Regions from separate parts of the Enterococcus olivae genome, predicted to be linked through region 1. Evidence: predicted binding sites of a transcription regulator. Region 1 holds the regulator's gene; each other region holds the start of a gene.
The links. Region 1 encodes LexA, which represses DNA repair genes until DNA is damaged. Its sites were predicted from a motif close to CNAACANNTGTTNG; they were not measured.

Region 1 (7,547 bases):
TTACTGGTAAAACGATTGCTGAAAACCTTGAAGAGGTTCCTTCATTGAAAGAAGGGCAAAAAGTCATCATGCCATTGGAAAATCCAAAACGTAAAGATGGTCCGTTGATCGTTCTTCACGGAAATCTAGCTCCGGATGGCGCAGTGGCCAAAGTTTCTGGTGTGAAAGTTCGACGTCACGAAGGTCCTGCAAAGGTCTTCAACACAGAAGAAGAAGCGATCAATGCTGTTTTGGCAGATGAAGTCGTTGACGGAGATGTTGTCGTGGTTCGTTATGTTGGACCAAAAGGTGGTCCAGGTATGCCTGAGATGCTGTCCCTATCTAGTATGATCGTAGGGAAAGGACAAGGGGAAACGGTTGCCTTGTTGACAGACGGGAGATTCTCAGGTGGGACTTATGGATTGGTCGTGGGTCATATTGCTCCTGAGGCTCAAGATGGCGGTCCAATTTCATTGCTAGAGACCGGTGATACTGTCGTAGTTGATCAAGATACAAAAGAATTGACGATGCTGGTTTCTGACGAGGAGCTTGCAAGACGTCGTGAAAAAGTGGTGATTCCACCGCTTCATTCACGTGGTGCACTTGGTAAATACGCACATATCGTCTCTAGCTCATCCAAAGGTGCAATCACTGACTTCTGGAAAAAAGGCGAATAAATGAAAAGGGGCTGTGACATAAGTCCCATTAAAAAGCACCAGGAATGACGAGTAATCGTTCATTCCTGGTGCTTTTTAATGTAAAATAAAAGGAAGTACAGCTCTGACCTTGTACTTCCAAATTCTTATCCTCGAAAGGACAAAAACAATGTACACAAATTATAACATAAATCAGCTAACTTTAAATCTCTCTACTGAATTTACACCAAAAGAAAATCATGTGGCGTGTTTTATCAATGAATTGGTCGAATCTTTACAGATCAATGAACCGTATCTTTTCGGTCGTCCGCGAGACTATGATTTGAGTGCCCTATTAAAGTTGGTTCTTTTTGCGTACACTCGGGAGACCTTCACCAGTCGAAAAATTCAACGCTTGGCAGAAGAAAACCTCTATGCCCGCTGGTTGACGCAAGAATTGGAACCCTCTTATCGCACCATTGCCCGCTTTTGTGTCTCACAAGATGTCGAAGAACTGACCAACAAAAGCTTGGATTCTTTGGTGCGCTATCTTCGGGAACGCAATCTGATTGATGAGGCGCTTTTTATTGATGGGACAAAAATCTTAGCCAATGCCAATAAATTCAGTTTTATGTGGAAGAACAATACGATTCGGTTTGACCAAATGAACCGTGAAAAAATCCTGATCCTGATGGCAGAACTTCAAGAAGCCTACGAAGTCAAACATATTCCTGAAGGTTCTAACCTAACGTTAGATTCATTAGAGGAACTTTTGACACGGATGGAGTTACACTTAGAAGACCTAGAGAAAGAAGTCGAAGAAACAGCCAAGATTTCTCCCAATCCTGCGAAGCAACAACGACGGAAACTGAAAGCCCAAAAGCGCAAGCTTTCTGAACGCCGGGATAAACTGTTAGAGCACCAAGCACAGCTGGCTATTTACGGCACCCGAAACAGCTATTCAAAAACGGATAACGACGCGACATTTATGCGTGTAAAAGAAGACCACATGAGGAATGGACAAATGAAACCAGCGTACAATCTTCAAATCGCTACGTGTAAACAATTTGTTTTGGGGTATGATGTTTTTCAAAACCCAACAGATACAAAAACATTGGTCCCTTTTCTAGAAAAAATGAAGCTAGACGAACAAGCTTCTCATTATATTGTCGCCGATGCCGGTTATGGTTCTGAGAGTAATTATCGCTATTTTGAAGATGAACTGCCACAACACACGGCTCTTATTCCGTATGGTACGATGTTGAAAGAACAAAGTAAAAAATGGCAATCCGACGAACGAAAAGTGATGAATTGGACGTATCATGAAGAGGAAGATTATTATGTTGATCCCAAAGGCGTTCGCTTCAATTTTCATGCTTATCCCCAACGGAAAGATAAAGACGGTTTCGTTCGAGATATCAAAGAATATCAAGCTGAAACAATAGATGCGCATTTACGAAAAATTCCAGAAGCGTTGACACCCAAAGGATATGTAAGAAGAATTCTCGTCAATCCAGCTTGGGAGTATCACAAAGCCAAACAAAGAGAGATGCTTTCTGACGAAGAAACAGGAAAAATCTATGCTCGTAGAAAAATAGATGTTGAAACAGTCTTCGGAAAAATGAAGGCCTGTTTGGGTTTCACTCGATATACGGTTCGAGGGCTGGAGAAGGTTCGGAAGCAATCAGGCATCTTGATAATGGCATTGAATATGATGAAATTAGCCACTTTGAGCAGAAAGAACGAAGACTATACATAGAAAACCAGAATACCCACGAAAATCAACAGCGATTTTCGTGGGTATTCTGGTTTATACCTGGGATTGAGACATACTTACGTCACAGCCCCTTTTTGGTTAAAAGTGTCGATACAAGCCAACAACTAAACCTAAGATCTTTACATTTGATAAAATGATCGGTTCCATATAGTCATTTTCAGGTTGTAGACGAATATGATTTTTTTCTTTATAAAATCTTTTGCAAGTCGCTTCATCTTCATCGGTCATAGCAATCACGATATCTCCGTTGCGCGCAATATCTTGCTTGCGAATGATCACTTGATCGCCGTCCAGAATCCCGGCATTGATCATACTTTCTCCACGTATCGTCAGCATGAATAATTGTCCGCTGTCACTGTTTAGATTAGGTGGGATAGGGAAGAAATCTGAAGCTTCTTCTACCGCTAAAATTGGTTCTCCGGCTGTGACAACACCCAAAAGCGGAATATTTTGCTGCTGTGCACCGATCGTTTCCAAACCAAGCGGTGTCAATTCAATCGCACGAGGCTTTGTAGGGTCGCGAAGAATCAACCCCTTTTTTTCTAAGCGAGACAAATGCCCATGGACAGTAGAAGTAGAAGAAAGTTGGACAGCTTCTCCAATTTCCCTTACAGTTGGTGGATACCCTTTGGCGGTGACACGAGTATGGATAAATTTAAGTACTTCCAGTTGGCGGTTTTCTGTACGTTTTGCCAATCCGAACACCTTCTTTCTTTATTTGGCTCACTCTTCGTGGAGCAAAAAGTGATGTGATAGAGAATAATTTAAATGAACAAGAGTTCTTGTTAACTTTGTTAGAATCAGTGTATCATATCTAATTATAAAATTCAAACAGATGTTCGCTTTTTGTTTTGATTGTAATTTCCAACTGTTTTGTATAAGATGTAAGGGAAAGGGGCAAATGACGATGTTATCAAAAGAAAAATTAGCTCGCATCAATGAGCTGGCAAAAAAGAAAAAATCAGAGGGACTGACAGATGCTGAACAAAAGGAACAGCATGCATTGAGACAAGAATATCTGACGGCCTTTCGTGGTGGAATGAAACATCACATCGAAGGTATGAAAGTAGTTGATCCAGAAGGCAACGATGTCACTCCTGAAAAATTAAAAGAGATTCAAAAAGCCAAAGGTCTACACAATAGAAAGTAAATTATGAATACCTTTGCAAAAACTATTGATAATTGCAAAGGTATCTTTTATAATGGAGAAGTAATAAAGGTAAAAAAAACCTAAATAGGAGGCGTTAGTATTGTTTGATAAAATTGATCAACTAGGTGTCGATACATTACGTACTTTAAGTATTGATGCAGTACAAAAAGCAAATTCTGGACATCCGGGATTACCCATGGGTGCCGCTCCAATGGCCTATGCCTTATGGACAAAGCATTTAAAGGTGAATCCTAAGACTTCTCAAAACTGGGTCGATCGTGATCGCTTTATCCTTTCAGCAGGACATGGTTCTTCATTGTTGTACAGCTTACTACATTGTGCAGGATATGATGTAACGATTGATGACTTGAAGAGTTTCCGTCAATGGGAAAGCCGCACGCCAGGGCATCCAGAAGTCAACCATACAGATGGTGTAGAAGCAACAACTGGTCCATTAGGCCAAGGGATCGCAACAGCTGTAGGGATGGCGATGTCGGAAGCGCACTTAGCTGCTACTTACAATCGTGATAAATTTAACGTAGTTGATCACTATACCTATGCTTTATGTGGTGACGGTGACTTGATGGAAGGTGTTTCTCAAGAAGCGGCTTCTATGGCTGGCCATATGAAACTAGGCAAATTGATCGTCTTGTATGATTCAAATGATATCTCTTTAGATGGTCCAACTTCTAAAGCGTTTACTGAAAATGTAGGTCAACGTTTTGAAGCATACGGTTGGCAACATATCTATGTAGAAGAAGGCCGTGATCTTGATGCGATCTCTAAAGCAATCGAAGAAGCGCAAGCAGAATCAGACAAACCAACATTGATCGAAATCAAAACAGTGATCGGTTTTGGCGCACCAAACGAAGGAACATCAGCTGTCCATGGCGCACCACTAGGTCTTGATGGTGTGGCTGCAGCGAAAAAAGTTTACGGATGGGACTATCCTGAATTTACTGTTCCAGAAGAAGCTGCACAACGCTTTAAAGAAGCAATCGTTGATAGAGGGGCGAAAGCTGAAGAAGAGTGGAACGCATTGTTTACAGAATACAAAGCAGCTTACCCAGAATTGGCTGCTCAATTTGACCAAGCCTTTTCAGGCGAGCTTCCAGATGGTTGGGATGCAGAATTACCAACTTACGAAGTAGGATCAAGCCAAGCAAGTCGTGTCTCAAGTAAAGATATGATCCAAGCATTGTCTAAAGCAGTACCAAGCCTATGGGGCGGTTCAGCCGATCTATCTGGTTCAAACAATACAATGGTAGCTGCTGAGAAAGACTTTGAACCAGGACAATATGAAGGACGCAATATCTGGTTTGGTGTCCGTGAATTTGCGATGGCAGCAGCAATGAACGGAATTCAACTACATGGTGGTACGCGTATTTACGGCGGAACATTCTTCGTATTCGTTGACTATCTACGTCCAGCAGTTCGCTTGTCAGCTATTCAAAATGCGCCAGTAATCTATGTACTGACACATGATTCAGTTGCTGTAGGTGAAGATGGACCAACTCACGAACCAATCGAACAATTGTCAAGTCTTCGCGGTATGCCGAACGTGCAAGTGATCCGTCCTGCCGATGGAAATGAAACTCGTGCTGCTTGGAAATTAGCAATGACGACCCAAGACAAACCAACTGTTTTAGTATTAAGCCGTCAAAACTTGCCAGTGATTGAAGGAACAAAAGAAATTTCAGATGAAGGCGTAGCTAAAGGTGGTTATGTGGTTTCTCCTCAGAAGGGTGAAAAACCAGAAGGTATCTTGATCGCTACAGGTTCAGAAGTGAATCTAGCTGTCGAAGCTCAAAAAGTATTGGCTGAAGAAGGAACTGACGTATCTGTTGTTTCTCTTCCAAGTTTCGATTTGTTTGAAGCACAATCTGACGAATATAAAGCATCTGTTTTAGTTCCTGGTGTGAAAAAACGTGTAGCTATCGAAGCAGGCGCATCATTTGGTTGGGAAAAATATGTGAAATGCCATGGCAAGACAATTACAATTGATCATTTTGGAGCATCTGCACCTGGCGATCTAGTATTGGCTAAATTTGGTTTCACAGTTGAAAATGTTGTTGAGACATTCAAATCTATCTAATTCAACAAGAAAGAGGGCTGCAGCTCTCTTTTTTTGTTTGATAATACGAAACTTTTAAAAGCTTTTAAAAAAACTTTTTCTAGGCTGTTACTGAGATTGTATATTTGTAATAAAATGTTAAGAAACTGTTAAACAAAAAAGTTGTTTTGAGATGTTTTTTATCATACAATTTATTAAGTAAAGAAACAAAAGAGGTCTTTTAAAAGTTTTTAGGAGGAATTTATGACTTATACAACACGCAGTGAGCGCCATCAGAAAATTCAAAAGGAAAAACTTTTTAGTAAGAAAAATGTATTGCCAGTACTAGGCACGGGTTTAGTTGTGGCACCGACAGTAATGGTACTGTCACCGCAACATGCAGAGGCAGAAGAGGTTCAGTCAGGTGAAACAAATGCGTATAATTTGATCAACCAAATCGGCTGGTCTGCACAACAAATTGCAGACAGTAATGATCTGTATGCTTCCGTGATGATTGCGCAAGCGTTGTTAGAAAGTGGAAATGGAACTTCTATGCTGTCTTCAGCGCCTTATCATAATTTATTCGGTGTCAAAGGCTATGGTCAAGAGTCAGCAGTTTGGCTGCCGACACAAGAATACGTTGAAGGACAGTGGGTAACAATCAACGAACCGTTTCGCACATATGGTTCTTATTGGGAATCACTACAAGATCATGCAGCCGTTTTGAAAAGCACCAGCTTTACGTCAGGGACTCCTCATTATATCGGAGCATGGAAGAGTCAAACAACCAGCTATTATGATGCGACAGCTTATCTAACTGGACGCTATGCAACGGATCCATCCTATAATCAAAAATTGAATTGGCTGATCGCTACCTATGATTTGACTCGCTTTGACACAGCTGGTCAGACGACCACGGCCACCTATACTGAAGAAACAACAGCCACTGAGGTTGTTTCAGAGACATCCTCGTCGTCCGCCACATCAGGGACCTATGTTGTCGTCGCTGGCGATACCTTGTGGGACATCGCGAATCGTTACGGAATTTCCGTTGATCAGTTGATGGGCAATAATGGATTGAGCGGTGATTTGATTGTCGTAGGACAAGAATTGGTCGTTTGAAACACGTGAGCAAGAAAAACAATCATAAACTATCCAATCGTCTCGTTTTAGATGACTTGGATAGTTTTTTTCTTATGGGTAGAGAAGAACCTAATCGCATGTAGTGATAGAAAAAAGATATCATGCCTGCTTTTTCCGGAGAATCGGCTTAAGACCGGGGAAAAACGTTTGCTATCCTGTCTGGGATTCGCTACAATTGGGGAAAATAAAGGAGGAGAAACGAGATGAGTAAGATTTATCAGTCTATTACAGAACTTGTTGGCAATACCCCTATTGTAAAATTAAATAATATTGTTCCTGAAGGTGCAGCAGAGATCTATTTGAAGCTTGAGTCTTTCAACCCAGGAAGCAGTGTCAAAGACCGTATTTCTTTAAGCATGATCGAACAGGCAGAAGCAGAGGGTCTTTTAAAAGAGGGCGATACGATCATTGAACCAACTTCTGGAAACACAGGTATTGGTTTGGCGATGATTGGAGCGGCCAAAGGATACCGCGTGGTGATCGTGATGCCTGAAACGATGAGTATTGAACGTCGCAAATTGATGCAGGCCTATGGAGCGGAATTGTTACTAACTCCTGGATCAGAAGGGATTAGTGGTTCCATCAATAAAGCAAAAGAACTGGCAGAAGAACACGGCTATTTCATTCCGTTACAATTTGACAATCCGGCAAATCCAGCGATTCATGAAAAAACAACAGGAAAAGAGATCGTGGCAGCCTTTGGAGAAGAAGGCTTGGATGCTTTTGTCTCTGGGATTGGTACAGGAGGAACGATCACTGGTGCTGGACGTGAGCTGAAACGCAACTATCCTGAAATAAAAATTTATGGAG
Region 2 (7,547 bases), on a different contig from region 1:
CATAAAAGCTCTTACCATTGGATTTTTTATGGAGTTCGCTGGCTAACTTCATTCGCTGCGCTTCTCCTCCTGAAAGTGTTGTAGCTGGTTGCCCTAATGTGACATAACCCAAGCCAACATCGACGATCGTCTGTAGCTTCCGGTTGATTTTCGGGATATGTTTGAAAAACTCAACCGCGTCTTCGACAGTCATATCCAGGATCTCAGAAATATTTTTCCCTTTGTAATGAACTTCCAATGTTTCTGAATTATACCTTTTACCATGACAAACTTCACAAGGAACATAAACATCTGGTAAAAAGTGCATTTCAATCTTGATGATTCCGTCACCTTTACAAGCCTCGCAGCGTCCGCCTTTGACATTAAAACTAAAACGTCCTTTTTTATAGCCGCGAATTTTTGCTTCATTGGTTTGAGCAAATAAATCGCGAATATCATCAAAAACACTGGTGTACGTCGCTGGGTTACTTCTTGGTGTACGACCGATCGGACTTTGATCAATATCGATAATTTTTTCAATCGATTCATAACCCGTGATTTTTTTGAATTTTCCTGGCTTATTGGAATTGCGATTGATTTTTTGTGCCAGAGATTTTTTCAGAATCTCATTGACTAGTGTTGATTTCCCAGAACCCGACACGCCTGTCACTGCTATGAATTGACCTAAAGGAAACTTCGCTGTAACATTTTTTAAATTGTTTTCTGTAGCACCAGTGATCGTAATTGCTTGACCGTTGCCCTTACGGCGTTCTTTTGGTACGGGTATCACTCGCTCGCCTGATAAGTACTGTCCAGTCAATGAAGCTGGATTCTTCGCGACTTCCTCGGGTGTCCCAGCAGCCACGATTTCTCCGCCAGCATGTCCTGCTCCTGGTCCGACATCGATCAAGTAGTCTGCCGCACGCATCGTATCTTCATCATGTTCGACGACGATCAGCGTGTTGCCAAGATCCCGCATTTTTCTTAATGACTGTAGCAAACGATCATTGTCTCGCTGGTGCAAACCGATCGATGGTTCATCCAGAATATACAAGACACCAGATAAATTGGAGCCTATTTGTGTCGCTAAACGGATACGCTGTGCTTCTCCACCAGACAAGGTCCCTGCTGAACGACTGAGAGTCAGATAGTCCAGCCCTACATTTTGTAAAAAGCTCAAGCGATCGTCGATTTCTTTGACAATCGGACGAGCAATCATCGATTCTTGTTCTGATAACTCCAAGCCCTCAACGAAAGGAATCGCCTTGTTGATCGCTAGTTCACTAATTTCACCAATGTGTTTGTGATTGACTTTGACAGAGAGTGCCTGAGGATTCAAACGATAGCCTTTACAAGCTCGACACGTCAGCTCCGTCATGTACAAACGCATTTGCTCTCTGGTAAAATCACTGTTCGTCTCGTGATAACGCCGTTTGATATTGGTAAGAATCCCTTCAAAAGGAACTTCTACATCACGAATACCGCCAAAATCATTTTCATAGTGAAAATGGAACAATTCTCCCTTCGAACCATTCAAGACAAGATCCTTGTCTTCTTCTGACAACTCCTCAAAAGGGATATCCATGTCAATATTGAATTCCTGACAGGCTTGTTCTAACATTTGTGGGTAATACTGAGAACTGATTGGATTCCATGGGATCAATGCACCCTCCCGCAGTGTTTTGGTGGTATCAGGAACAACTAGATCAATATCGACCTCCAATTTGATCCCTAAACCATCACACTCTGCACAAGCTCCAAACGGGGCATTAAAAGAAAAGAGCCGGGGTTCCAACTCACCTACAGTGAATCCGCAATAAGGGCAAGAATAGTGTTCGCTAAATAGCAGTTCCTCTTGACCAATCACATCAACGATTGCATAGCCCTCTGCCAGACGTAGTGCCGCTTCAAAGGAATCAAACAAACGAGAGCGAATCCCCTCTTTGACTACGATTCGGTCAACGATGATCGCAATCTCATGCTTCTTATTTTTTTCCAGCTCTGGTGCATCGGAGATATCATAGACTTCCCCATCCACACGAACTCTGACATAACCTTCTCGCTGAATCATTTCAAAGACACGTTTATGCTGCCCTTTTTTTTGGGTGACCACAGGTGCCAGAATTTGGATACGACTGCGTTCAGGCAGTTCCAAAACTTGATCAACCATTTGTTCAACGGACTGACTAGTGATTTCGATATTGTCGTTAGGACAGATTGGATGACCGATTCTCGCATAAAGCAAACGTAAATAATCGTTGATTTCGGTTACCGTTCCGACGGTGGATCGTGGATTTTTACTTGTTGTCTTTTGGTCGATCGAGATCGCCGGACTTAGTCCATCGATACTATCGACATCTGGTTTGTCCATTTGTCCTAAAAACTGACGAGCATAAGCCGATAAGCTTTCTACATACCGTCTTTGTCCTTCAGCGTATAGCGTATCAAACGCCAAAGAGCTTTTTCCTGAACCCGATAACCCCGTGACGACCACTAGCTGATCACGAGGGATCGTCACATCTATATTTTTTAAATTATGAGCACGTGCACCACGGATCACGATTTTATCATTTGCCATGTTTCTCCTCCTGTTTCCTATGCTTTCAACTCTAATATTGTATCACGCAATGTTGCAGCTTTCTCAAAATCAAGTGCTTTTGCAGCTTCTCTCATTTCATTTTCAAGCTTGAGCAACAGGATCTCTTTCTCTTCTTTTGACAGCTCCTCATAAGAAGTTGTTTCGTAGTCTGCGACTTCTTCCGCTACCTTCGAAATGGAGATCAGATCACGAATCTCTTTAATGATTGTTTTTGGTACGATCCCATGTTCCAGATTATATTGCTCTTGGATGCTTCTACGACGAGCAGTTTCATCGATCGCCCGTTGCATTGAATCAGTCATTTTATCTGCATACATGATGACTTGACCTTCCGAATTACGTGCAGCACGACCGATCGTTTGTACCAATGAACGTTCGCTTCTCAGGAAGCCTTCCTTGTCGGCATCTAAAATTGCAACTAGCGACACTTCCGGAACGTCCAAACCTTCACGAAGCAGGTTGATCCCTACCAACACGTCGAATTCTCCCAAACGAAGATCTCGAATGATCTCTGTCCGTTCCAAGGTTTTGATATCACTATGAAGATATTTGACTTTGATCCCCAGTTCTTTGAAATAATCTGTCAAATCTTCCGACATTTTTTTCGTGAGTGTTGTAACGAAGACCCGCTCATTTTTATCCACTCGGTCATTGATTTCACCGACCAGATCATCGATTTGCCCCATGATCGGACGAACATTGATCACTGGATCCAATAAACCGGTTGGTCGAATGATCTGCTGAATGACGGTTTCTGTCTGTTCATGCTCATAAGGACCTGGTGTTGCAGAAACATAAATGATCTGATTGACTTTGCCTTCAAATTCTTCCAGACGCAAGGGGCGGTTGTCCAAGGCAGATGGCAAACGGAAACCATAGTCCACTAACATTTGCTTACGCGCACGGTCACCATTATACATCCCACGGATCTGCGGCATCGTCACATGCGATTCATCAATCACGATCAAGTAGTCTTCTGGAAAGAAATCAAGAAGTGTATAAGGGGGCTCTCCCTCTTTCCGACCGTCCATGTGTCTTGAATAGTTTTCGATCCCGGAAGTGTAACCCATCTCTCTAAGCATCTCGATATCATAATTCGTACGCTGCTCCAGACGTTGAGCTTCCAACAGTTGGTTGTTCTCACGCAAAACTGACAAACGCTGGTCTAATTCCTGTTGGATCGATTGGATCGCATATTCTAAATGATCACCATCCGTCATAAAGTGAGTTGCTGGAAAGATCGAAACATATTCTGTTTCCATTAAAATCTCGCCGGTCAAGGCATCGACTTCACGAATTCGTTCGATCTCATCACCAAAAAATTCGATCCGTAAAGCTCGCTCATCTCGAGAAGCCGGAAAAATCTCTACGACATCTCCTCTAACACGAAAACGTCCTCGTTGAAAATCAATATCATTGCGTTCAAATTGAATGTCCACCAGTCTGCGCAGCAATTCATCGCGACTGATTTCCATTTCCGGTCGTAAAGAAACCATGCTCTTTTGATATTCCATCGGCGAACCTAAACCAAAGATACAAGAAACGGATGCTACAACAATCACATCATTACGTTCAAGCAACGCACTCGTCGCAGAATGTCGCAGTTTGTCGATCTCATCATTGATACTTGAATCCTTTTCGATATAAGTATCACTGGAAGGAACGTATGCCTCAGGTTGGTAATAATCATAATAACTAACGAAATATTCTACCGCATTATTCGGGAAAAACTCTTTGAACTCTCCATACAGCTGACCAGCCAATGTCTTATTGTGGGCAATGATCAGTGTCGCTTTATTGACGTTTTGAATCACATTTGAAATTGTATAGGTTTTACCAGTTCCTGTTGCTCCTAGTAAAATTTGAGCTTTTTTTTGATCCAGCACGCCTTCTGTCAGCTTTTGGATAGCTTCTGGTTGATCACCAGCAGGCTGATATTTTGATACCAATTCAAATCGATGAGAAGTATCTCGTTCTATCATAGAGGGTCCCTTCTTTCTTTATTACTTTGTTAAGTCATCTCATTTGATACTGCTCTTCTATTTTATCACAGCGAACATACTTTCGCTATTTTTTAACTTCGCTTTTATTTTTAGCTTTCAAAACACCTATGTCATGTTTCCTAACACATTTTGAAAATTTTTTAAGTTTTTTTGAACAAATTGTGACTATTTTCTTGCTTAGACTAAAAACTATGATATATAATTTAATAATATTTGAAAAATTAGGAGGAATTAGAAATGAAAAGAAAAACTGTTATTGTTTCTTTTTTATCATTATTGATGTTATTATTTCTTTTCTCTGGCAAGCCAGCCTTTGCCGTAGAAAAAACATATCAAATCGGAACGGATACTACCTTTGCTCCATTTGAATTTCGTGATGAAAATAATGAGTATGTTGGTATTGATATTGATTTACTCAAAGCGATCGCAGAAGATCAAGGCTTTGAATTTGAGTTACGTCCATTAGGATTTGACTCTTCGATCCAAGGAGTGTAGTCAAATCAGTTGGACGGCATGATTGCCGGGATGAGTATTACAGAGGAACGCCAACAAAGTTTTGATTTCTCAGAACCTTACTTTGACAGCGGAATCCAAATGGCCGTTAAAGCGGACAACGACGAGATTACTTCTCTAGAAGATTTAGAAGGAAAAACAGTTGGTGCCAAAATCTCTACCGAGAGTGCCACCTTCTTAGAAAACAACAAAGACCAATACGGTTTTGATATCCGTAATTATGATGATGCAACAGGTTTATACGGAGCAACTAAAAATGGAACACTTGATGCGATCTTCGATGATTTCCCTGTTTTAGGCTATGCCATTAACCAAGGGGAAGAATTAAAATTGATCGGTGAACCTCAACAAGGAAATTCTTACGGGTTTGCTGTCAAAAAAGATCAAAATCCAGAACTATTGGAAATGTTCAATACAGGTTTACAAAAATTAAAAGATTCTGGCGAATACGAAGAGATCGTTGCTCGCTATGTCTCTTCTGGTGACGAACAGGAAGCAGAAGAAATGAAACAGGTTGAACCTGTGAAAGATCTTTACATTATTGCAAGTGACTCTGCTTTTGCTCCTTTTGAATTCCAAGATGAAACCAACACTTATGTAGGAATCGATGTCGACTTGATCAACCGTGCAGCGGAAATGCAAGGTTTCAATATCCAAATGAACCACATTGGTTTTTCTGGTGCTGTTCAAGCCGTTGAAGGAAATCAGGCTGACGGCATGATCGCCGGTATGACGATCACCGATCAACGAAGAGAAAGTTTTGATTTCTCCACCCCTTACTTCCAAAGTGGGATTCAGTTGGCAGTACAAGCTGGCAATACTGATATTACGGCTTATGAAGACTTAGACGGTAAAACAGTTGGTGCCAAAGTGGGTACCGAAAGTGCTGATTTCCTGGAAGATCACAAAGAAGAATACAACTACGATGTTAGATACTACGATGCAGCAGATCAACTTTACGATGCCGTCCGCGTTGGTGCCATCGATGCAATGATGGATGATTACCCTGTCATTGGTTATGCGATTGCTCAAGGGCAAGAGCTAGAAACACCAATCGAACGTGAATCTGGTGGAGAATATGGATTCGCCGTTAAAAAAGGCCAAAACCCAGAATTAGTTGAAATGTTTAATGAAGCTTTAGCTGAAATGCAACGTACAGGAGAATACGATGAAATCCTTGATCGTTATATCCAAGATGGACAAGCACCAACAAGAAGTGTCGATGAATCAACTCTTTCAGGCTTGATTGGTAACAACTATAAGATTCTATTATCAGGACTGCAAAGAACGATCATTTTAGCACTTGTTTCCTTCGGTCTAGCATTGATCGTTGGGGTGATCGTTGGATTATTCAGCGTTTCACCTTTCAAAGCATTACGAGTATTCGCTTCAATATATGTTGATGTTATTCGTGGGATTCCAATGATGGTTCTGGCATTCTTCATCTTCTTCGGCTTGTCAGATGCCATCGGCTTTACAATTCCTGATTTCACAGCCGGCGTGATTACCTTGACGCTCAACGCGAGTGCCTATATTGCCGAGATCGTTCGTGGCGGGATCAACGCTGTGCCGACCGGACAGATGGAAGCCGCCCGAAGTTTGGGGATGACTTATGGACGTACGATGCAAAAAATTATTTTGCCACAAGCTATCAAGATCATGATCCCATCATTCGTCAATCAGTTTGTCATTTCATTGAAGGATACAACCATCATCTCGGTTATCGGGGTCGTAGAGCTATTGCAAACTGGACGAATCATCGTTGCAAGAACGCTACAAACAACGAACGTTTATTTGATTATCGCTATCATGTACTTGATCGTTATCACAGCTTTGACTAAGCTGGCAAAAGTTTTAGAAAAGAGGGTGAAATAAGATGAAAGAAAAAATTCTTGTCGAAAAACTTGTAAAAAAATTCGGTGAACACACCGTTTTGAATGACATCAATACTTCTGTCAAAGATGGCGATGTTGTTTGTATCATCGGCCCTTCAGGTTCTGGGAAATCGACATTTCTACGTTGTCTGAACCGTTTAGAAGAACCAACCAGCGGTGATATCATCATCGATGGTGCACATTTAACAGACAAAAATACAAATATCAATCAAATCCGTCAACATATCGGTATGGTTTTCCAACACTTCAATTTGTTCCCTCATCTTTCGGTTTTGGAAAACATCACACTGGCACCGACAGATTTAAAGAACTTAAGCAAAAAAGAAGCTGAAGAAAAAGCAGTGGGTCTTTTAGAGACAGTTGGTTTGGCAGACAAAAAAGATGTTTATCCAGAAAGTTTGTCAGGTGGTCAAAAACAGCGTGTCGCGATTGCTAGAGCATTGGCGATGAATCCAGATATCATGTTGTTTGATGAACCTACTTCAGCTCTCGATCCAGAAATGGTTGGAGACGTACTGAATGTTATGAAAAAATTAGCCAAAGAAGGAATGACGATGG
Region 3 (7,547 bases), on a different contig from region 1:
TTAGAAGCTCTATTTCAAAATGTAGTCTTTGAGTATGAGCCAACAGAATACGATGATGATTATAAAAACTATGTGGCTATTGTAGAAAATAATGCCGGATTTGACATTAGTACTTTCGATGCAACTATAAATATTATTGATTCAGATGAAGTTGTTGTTGATAATCAATATATTTTTGCTGACAACTGGAAAAATAGCCAAAAATTCAGATTCGAATTCATGACAGACAAGGAAGTTGCTAAGCAAGAAATCAAAATCAATTATTTTGAAATCAGTCAGTAAAAAGAGGCTTTTAAAGGAAGGTAATCATGGATATTTTATTTGTGCTATTATTTTTAGTAAGTATTGGCGGAATTGGTTATGGCTCGGTCCGATCGATCGCAAACAAGATGAGTAAAAAGAATCACAGGAAAGGTGATAATAAGCGAATCATTCTTTCCTCTGCCGCAGCTCTAATCGTCTCTTTTGTTGGCATTGGGATAACCGCTCCCCCATCTGAACAAGATATCAAGACAGAAGCTATAGAAATAGCTGCCGAATCTACCACTGATACAAGTGAGCAGGCAGAAGTCGCTAGAAGAAAAGCAGAGGAAGCTAGAGCAAAAGAAGAACAGGAAATTGCTCTTGCAGAGCAGGAAAAAAATACTCAAGAATTAAATGAACTACGTTTAGAGCTTTCTAAGCTTGAATATGAAGAAACTCAAACAATTGAAATAAACGATAATTCCCCTCATTTCTCCTCTTTAGACTTATCCTTGGATAATGGTAGCTGGGAAAAATATGGCGACTTAGATACACTAAATAGAGCAACATCAGCAGAAGCCATACTTAATCAAGATTTAATGCCAACCGAAAAGCGTGGCAATATTTCAAATGTCGAACCAACAGGTTGGGATAATAAAAAAATCGGTAATGGATATCTTTATAATCGATCTCATCTAATTGGATTTGCACTTTCTGGCGAGAACGATAACTGGAAGAATCTGATAACCGGAACAACCCAATTAAACAATCCAGAAATGCTTCGACATGAAATGGATGTTAAATATTATCTAGAACAAAGCGAAGACAATTACGTTCGTTACTCAGTGACACCTATTTTTAGAGAGGATGAACTTTTGGCACGCGGTGTCCATTTGATGGCACAGTCAATCAATGATGATGAAATCAGCTTTAATGTCTATATTTTTAATGTACAAAATGGGGCTAACTTGAACTACTCAGATGGCTCTAGCGAAACAGATGAAGAAATTGCTGCTGCTAAGAAAGCTGAAGAAGATAGAAAAGCTGCTGAAAAAGCAGAATATGAAAGAATTGAAGCCGAAAAGGTGGAACAAGAGCGTATAGCAGCCGAAAAAGCTGAACAACAACGCATTGCTGAAGAAGAAGCTGCTCAAGAACAACAAGCAAACCAGCATCAAGAAACTCAATACGTCGATGCAAATGGACAAGGAACGATCAAGGGTTCTAATAGTGGGATTTATCATGTTCCTGGCAGTACTTATTACAGTCGAACAACAAATGTGGCTCAATGGTTTAAAACAGTTAGTGAAGCAGAAAATGCTGGATATCGAGCACCTAAGCGATGACTATACTTTAAGGCAAAGATCTATTCAATGTTTTGATCATATTTATCAAGTAGAATACAAAAAGAGTTGAAAGCTTCAATTTAGAAGCTTTCAACTCTTTTTTCAATATTACTTTTGCGACAATTGCTTGTAGCGGTTATACCATATATCGACATAACCCTCAGAGAATGGTCCTTTTCCATTATTGATCCAGTCAACTAAAATTTTGACATTTTCCTTTAGGATAAAATCAATATCTTGTGGATAGTGCATGATTTTACTGTGTAACTCGTACTCATCAACATCCAACAGACGTTTTTCACCATCCGGAAATACTTTGATATCCAAGTCATAATCAATATATTTCAGTGCTTCTTCATCCATTAAAAATGGTGAAGCCAGGTTACAATAATAGGAAACCCCCTTTTCTCGAATCATTGCTATTACATTGAACCAGTATTTTTTATGAAAATACACAATAGCTGGTTCCCGGGTTACCCAGCGTCTCCCATCTGATTCTGTGACCAATGTATGATCATTGACACCAATCATGGAGTGTTCGCTAGTTTTCAATACCATAGTATCTCGCCACGTACGATGCAAATTGCCGTCATGTTTGTAGCTTTGAATGCTGACAAACTCGCCTTCTTTTGGAACTCGCATAGCAACCCTTCCCTCAGCGAACCTTTTCGCATTTGTTTGGGTGTTCATTACACCGACATCGTAAACATTATAGCAATAAAACACGCCCTTGCCTAGAAATGTTTATCAACTTTCTGATTTTTATTGAACTGTTCCACTAATTTTTGCTGCGGTTTAGGAAAAACAAAATGCTCAAACTGCTCTTGAGTTGCCCAACGACTGTTTTCCACCGTAAAATTTTTAGTCGCTCTGCCATAAAAAAGCAGTACATGCCATCTTAAATGACTGAACACATGGCGAATCTCACCAAAATGTCTTTTCTGCCAAACAACTGGCCACTCATCAAAAATTCGTGGTGACAAATCTTCTGCAACCAGATCGAGTGTCAGCTGATCATTGTCTTCTTTTTGCCATGTTTTTTGAAACTCTTCGTATTCTTCTTTAGAGATTTCTTGTAAAGGAAACTGCCACATTTTAGCCAGTAATCCCGTTTCAGGACGTTGCATCAGTAAAAATTCTTCTTTTGAATTTTCAATCGCCCCAGCGAGATAGTAAACATCTTTCGGTTTGATTTTCTTCGATTTCACGGGAAACTCTGTTTGTCGATCATTTTTGTAAGCCAGACAAAAATTCTGGATCGGGCACAGCTCACATTTTGGAGAAGTCGGTGTACAGATACTGGAGCCCAGATCCATAAAGGCTTGATTCATTTCTCCTGGCTGTTCAGGGGAAAGAATCGTCCGTGTGGCTGCATCGAAAATCTTCCGACTACTTGCTTTGGTAATATCGGCATCGATCTCAAACAAACGACTGACCACTCGCTGAATATTGCCATCGATCGCTGGTTCTGGTAAGCCAAACGAAATACTGCTGATTGCTCCTGTCGTATACGGACCAATCCCTTTTAATGTACTAATTTCATCTGGTGTTTCTGGGAACTCCCCATCAAAATCCTCCATGATCTGCTGGGCAGCAACTTTTAAATTTCGAGCACGGGAATAGTAACCCAGTCCTTCCCAGACTTTTAAAAGTTTTTGTTCATCGGCCTCTGCCAAGTCTTTGATCGTTGGAAATTCTTCCATAAAACGATAAAAATACGCAATGACCGTATCGACTCTCGTTTGCTGCAGCATAATCTCCGAGATCCAAATATTATATGGATTTGTATTTGCCCGCCAAGGGAGATTCCGTTTTTCCTGATGGTACCAATTTAAAAATATCCCCTGAAAAGAAGCAATTTCTGCTTCAGTCCAGCCTTGCCAAGTTTCATTCTTCATTCATTACTTCCTCATCAATAAATCGTTGGATCAAATCAAGATCGAAGCCTTTTTGATACAACTTTTGTTTTAATTTATAGTGGTCCTTACGATGTTTTCTTGCTAGCTTGGTGCCTTCTTTTACTAAAGCTTCCCATTCAAGCTCTTCGTTCTTCTCTTGAGGTAGCTCATTCATTGCCAATGAGATGATGTCGCTGGAAAAACCTTTTTGCATGAGTTTCAGACGCAGTTTTTGCAGCGTTTCCTTATGGCTTTTTCCGCGAATCGTTTTTAAGCTTTTTTTGGCTGTCCTTGTCGCAATCTCCAACTGATCTTCAGGCGTATACAACTGGATCACTTCTTGGATCACCGGATCTTTCAAGCCTTTTTTACGCAGTTGTTGCATCAATGTCTGCGGACCTTTATCGCTCAAACGTAGCTGTGTTCGAATATAACTTCTACCATAGTTCAGATCATCCACCAATTGCAGTTCTTTCAATCGCTGAATGATTCGGCGTGCATCCTCTATTGAAATTTCTTTATCCTTTAAATAGCGATACATTTCTTGTTCTGTGCGTAGTTGGTAACTGATATAATTCATCGCCAACTGTAAACCAATATCGTAGCCAGCACTTTTTTTAATTTCCACCAAAGTCTCTGGATCTAGTTCAGAGTCTTTTAAAAGACGAAAACGAACCAGTAAATCTTCTGAGACGCGCACTGTCTCCCTATTATCAAAACTTACCTGATAAAAATTGCCTTTATTTTTTACCACTTTGGTCACTTTTATCATCTTCTCACCTCACGAACGTACATTCTATTTTAACATACTTTTCACGCAAGTTGGTTGAAGTTGTGTTAAAATAGAAAAGATTAAGCAAGCAAAGGAGTACTTATGTCAACCACACGAGTAAACACTGGACAAACATTAAATTTAAAAATCAAACGGTTGGGTATCAATGGCGAAGGAATCGGTTATTATCGACGGTTGATCGTCTTTGTTCCCAGAGCCCTGCCTGGAGAAGATGTTCAAGTAAAAGTGACCAAGGCGACCCCAACTTTCGCTGAAGCTGCTTTGATAAAGATCAATAAAAAAAGCAAACATCGGATTCAACCCCCTTGTAAATTTTACGATCGTTGCGGAGGATGCCAGCTACAGCATCTCACTTATGAAAAGCAACTGGATTTTAAAAAGGATTTATTGTCTCAAGCATTAACCAAATTCAAGCCAAAAAATTATCAGGATTATGAGTTGCGTGATACGATCGGAATGGACGATCCTTGGCATTATCGCAACAAAGCCCAGTTTCAACTGCGCTATAATGCCAAACAAAAACGAGCTGAAGCTGGGCTTTACGAACCCGATTCTCATCGCTTAGTGGCAATCGACGACTGTTTGGTCCAAGAAGAAACGACACAAAAAGTGATCAATACGGTCATGCAACTAGTCAATAAATATCAGATTCCTATTTATGATGAACGTAAAAATTCCGGTATTCTTCGCACATTGATGGTTCGTGTCGGTATCGAGACAGGTGAAGTCCAGTTGGTTTTTATCACGAATTCACCAAAGCTACCGCAAAAAAATGCCCTGCTCCGTGAAATCAATCAGCGCTTACCGCAAGTCGTATCGATCATGCAAAACGTGCAAAGTAAAAAAACATCGCTGATTATGGGCGATGATACCCTACATCTATGGGGTAAAGAAGCCATCGAGGAACATCTGAACGGCTTGATCTTTGATCTGTCAGCTAGAGCCTTTTTCCAATTGAATCCCAAGCAAACCAGCATTTTGTATCAAGAAGCTGTCAAAGCAATGGATATTACAGAAAACGAGACCGTCGTAGATGCTTATTGTGGTGTAGGAACAATTGGTTTGAGTGTGGCTGACAAAGCCAAAGAAGTTCGCGGAATAGATATTATTCCACAAGCAATCGATGATGCCAAACGCAATGCCGAACGGATGGGTTATAGCAATACCCACTACGAAACTGGGACTGCTGAGGAGCTCCTACCTAAATGGCTGAATCAAGGTTTTGCACCTGACAGTATCGTTGTGGATCCTCCAAGAACTGGTTTGGATGATAAACTGTTGCAGGCTTTATTAAAGCATACACCAAAAAAACTGGTTTACGTTTCCTGTAATGTCTCTACACTAGCAAAGGATTTAAAAAAATTGACCAATGTTTTTCATGTTGAATACCTTCAGTCAGTGGATATGTTTCCTCAAACAGCCCGCTGTGAAGTTGTTGCCAAATTGACTAGGATTGGGTAATAAAAAGTAGGAGACTCATTGTGAGACTCCTACTTTTTTATCATCATTTGAGCATATTCCCGCAGATTGGCTTCGACAAATGGTGCATCCAGAATTTCTAAAACAGAGAGGACTTCCTGAATTTTCATCTCCCCCTCCGCATTTCCTCTCATGACTTCAAACAAACCTTGAAGATAAAGAAAATATAACTTTTCAAATAAAAACGTGTCATCTAATTGACAGCTTTCGAAAAAGGTCAACATTTTTTCTACCTGATCAAACGCTCTTTTTTCTAATAGAAAAAATGCGGCATTCTGCAGGATATTTAAAAAGGTTTCAAAATAAGTACGTTCCTGTTGAAAGTAGACTGTTCTTTTGATCAGCTCTTCTGAAAAAAGTAGCACTGTTTTCGTTTCGTACAAAGCAATCGTATTCCCAAAAAGAACCAATTCAAAGTAAGCCCAATTTTCGCAAGCAAACAAGTAATCGGTCAGTAGTGATACTTGCACTATGTCTAACGGAAATTTATCTGTCTGTGACAATTCATTGTACTGATGCTTTAACATGATCAACACAAGTTGTCGCTGCTTGTTGCTAGAATGCTGCTGCACTTCCACTCGTTTCTGTATCTCTTCTTCCAATCCAGCCAAGTTCTTCTCAACCATCATACGCGCAATTCGACCTTGATCATTCGATGGGCCTATCTCTAATGACAGATTGAACTCGACTAGTGAGACACCGATTTGTTCTAATATATGCAAGACCTTCGAGAAGGACAACTCTGCTTCATCTCTTTCAAAGCGTGAGATCGCTGTCCTTGAAACATAGTCGTCCGCAACTTCCTGAATCGTAAATCCCTTATCCTTTCGGAACTTTTTAAAAACTTTACCGTACATAAATTCTTCCTCCAAGTTCCCGATATCGAGATATTTATAATTTCATCCTATCCTATGCCATACTTGGAATCAAGGAGGAATTTTCATGAAAAACTATTTACAAAAAAATTTACGCCAAGTATCTTTTAACAGTCTTTGGATCATAGTAACCGTTCTGTTGCATGTCTCCACAGCAATTTTACTCACTTTTTCTACGAATGCAATCATTGCAAAAGACTTACAAACATTTTTAGGATTTCTTGTATTAGAGGTCTGTTTATGGATAGCGATGATCCTATCCAACAATTATCAGCAGATTTATCAGGAAAAATTGATTCAAAAAATAAGCAATCAAATGCGTGATGATTTCATCAATCAACTGACATTGCTCGATTATCAGCATTTTCATGCTAAAAGTACCGGACATTATCTCTCTAAGCTAAATAATGATATTCAGACAATCGAAAAATTAGGCTTTGCCAATTTGTTTAGTATTCTAAGCAATGGGGCAAACATCTTTTTTTCAGCGATTGCCTTGGCTATCTATGATTTCTCTTTGGTTCTACTTGTTGGAGTGCTACTGATCGTTCTTTCTCAAGTTCCCAAACTATTTCGACAAAAAATGCAAGTTGCAACCAATCTTCTATCTGAAGAAAATGCACGCTACACCGAACAAACCAAAGATTATTTAGAAGGCTACAATGTTTTCTATTATTTGAATCAATCAAAAAAATTGAAAGAATTACTCAAAAATACACAAAAAGATTTAGCAGCGAGGAAAATCCACTTTGCTAAAACAACAGCAAAAACAACTAGCTTGATTACACTTGTCAATATTTTCGGTCAGCTACTTGTTAATGCACTGACGAGTATTTTAGCGATTTTTGCTGTCGTAGAATTTGGAGCTATTGCTTCTACTGGAAACTTGGCAGGTGCAATCTTTAACGGTTTC

Region 2: uvrB (excinuclease ABC subunit UvrB) is a predicted target of LexA. The motif match lies at 4,632-4,645, and genes of this name have one in related genera.
Region 3: recX (recombination regulator RecX) is a predicted target of LexA. The motif match lies at 4,272-4,285, and genes of this name have one in related genera.

Annotation. Positions count from the first base shown of each region.
Region 1 covers NZ_JBSMVT010000005.1:3,816-11,362, forward strand. Annotated here, with positions in the region: gene ilvD (dihydroxy-acid dehydratase) at 1-656, shown strand, start outside; partial or broken gene ACWODM_RS05050 (IS1182 family transposase) at 805-2,346, shown strand; gene lexA (transcriptional repressor LexA) at 2,470-3,087, opposite strand; gene ACWODM_RS05060 (DUF896 family protein) at 3,299-3,541, shown strand; gene tkt (transketolase) at 3,642-5,636, shown strand; gene ACWODM_RS05070 (glucosaminidase domain-containing protein) at 5,859-6,716, shown strand; gene cysK (cysteine synthase A) at 6,941-7,547, shown strand, end outside.
Region 2 covers NZ_JBSMVT010000001.1:149,730-157,276, forward strand. Annotated here, with positions in the region: gene uvrA (excinuclease ABC subunit UvrA) at 1-2,557, opposite strand, end outside; gene uvrB (excinuclease ABC subunit UvrB) at 2,575-4,560, opposite strand; partial or broken gene ACWODM_RS00920 (amino acid ABC transporter substrate-binding protein/permease) at 4,819-6,969, shown strand; gene ACWODM_RS00925 (amino acid ABC transporter ATP-binding protein) at 6,971-7,547, shown strand, end outside.
Region 3 covers NZ_JBSMVT010000001.1:262,831-270,377, forward strand. Annotated here, with positions in the region: gene ACWODM_RS01475 (hypothetical protein) at 1-282, shown strand, start outside; gene ACWODM_RS01480 (DNA/RNA non-specific endonuclease) at 309-1,589, shown strand; gene ntdP (nucleoside tri-diphosphate phosphatase) at 1,698-2,231, opposite strand; gene mutY (A/G-specific adenine glycosylase) at 2,324-3,487, opposite strand; gene recX (recombination regulator RecX) at 3,477-4,259, opposite strand; gene rlmD (23S rRNA (uracil(1939)-C(5))-methyltransferase RlmD) at 4,362-5,741, shown strand; gene ACWODM_RS01505 (Rgg family transcriptional regulator) at 5,771-6,616, opposite strand; gene ACWODM_RS01510 (ATP-binding cassette domain-containing protein) at 6,702-7,547, shown strand, end outside.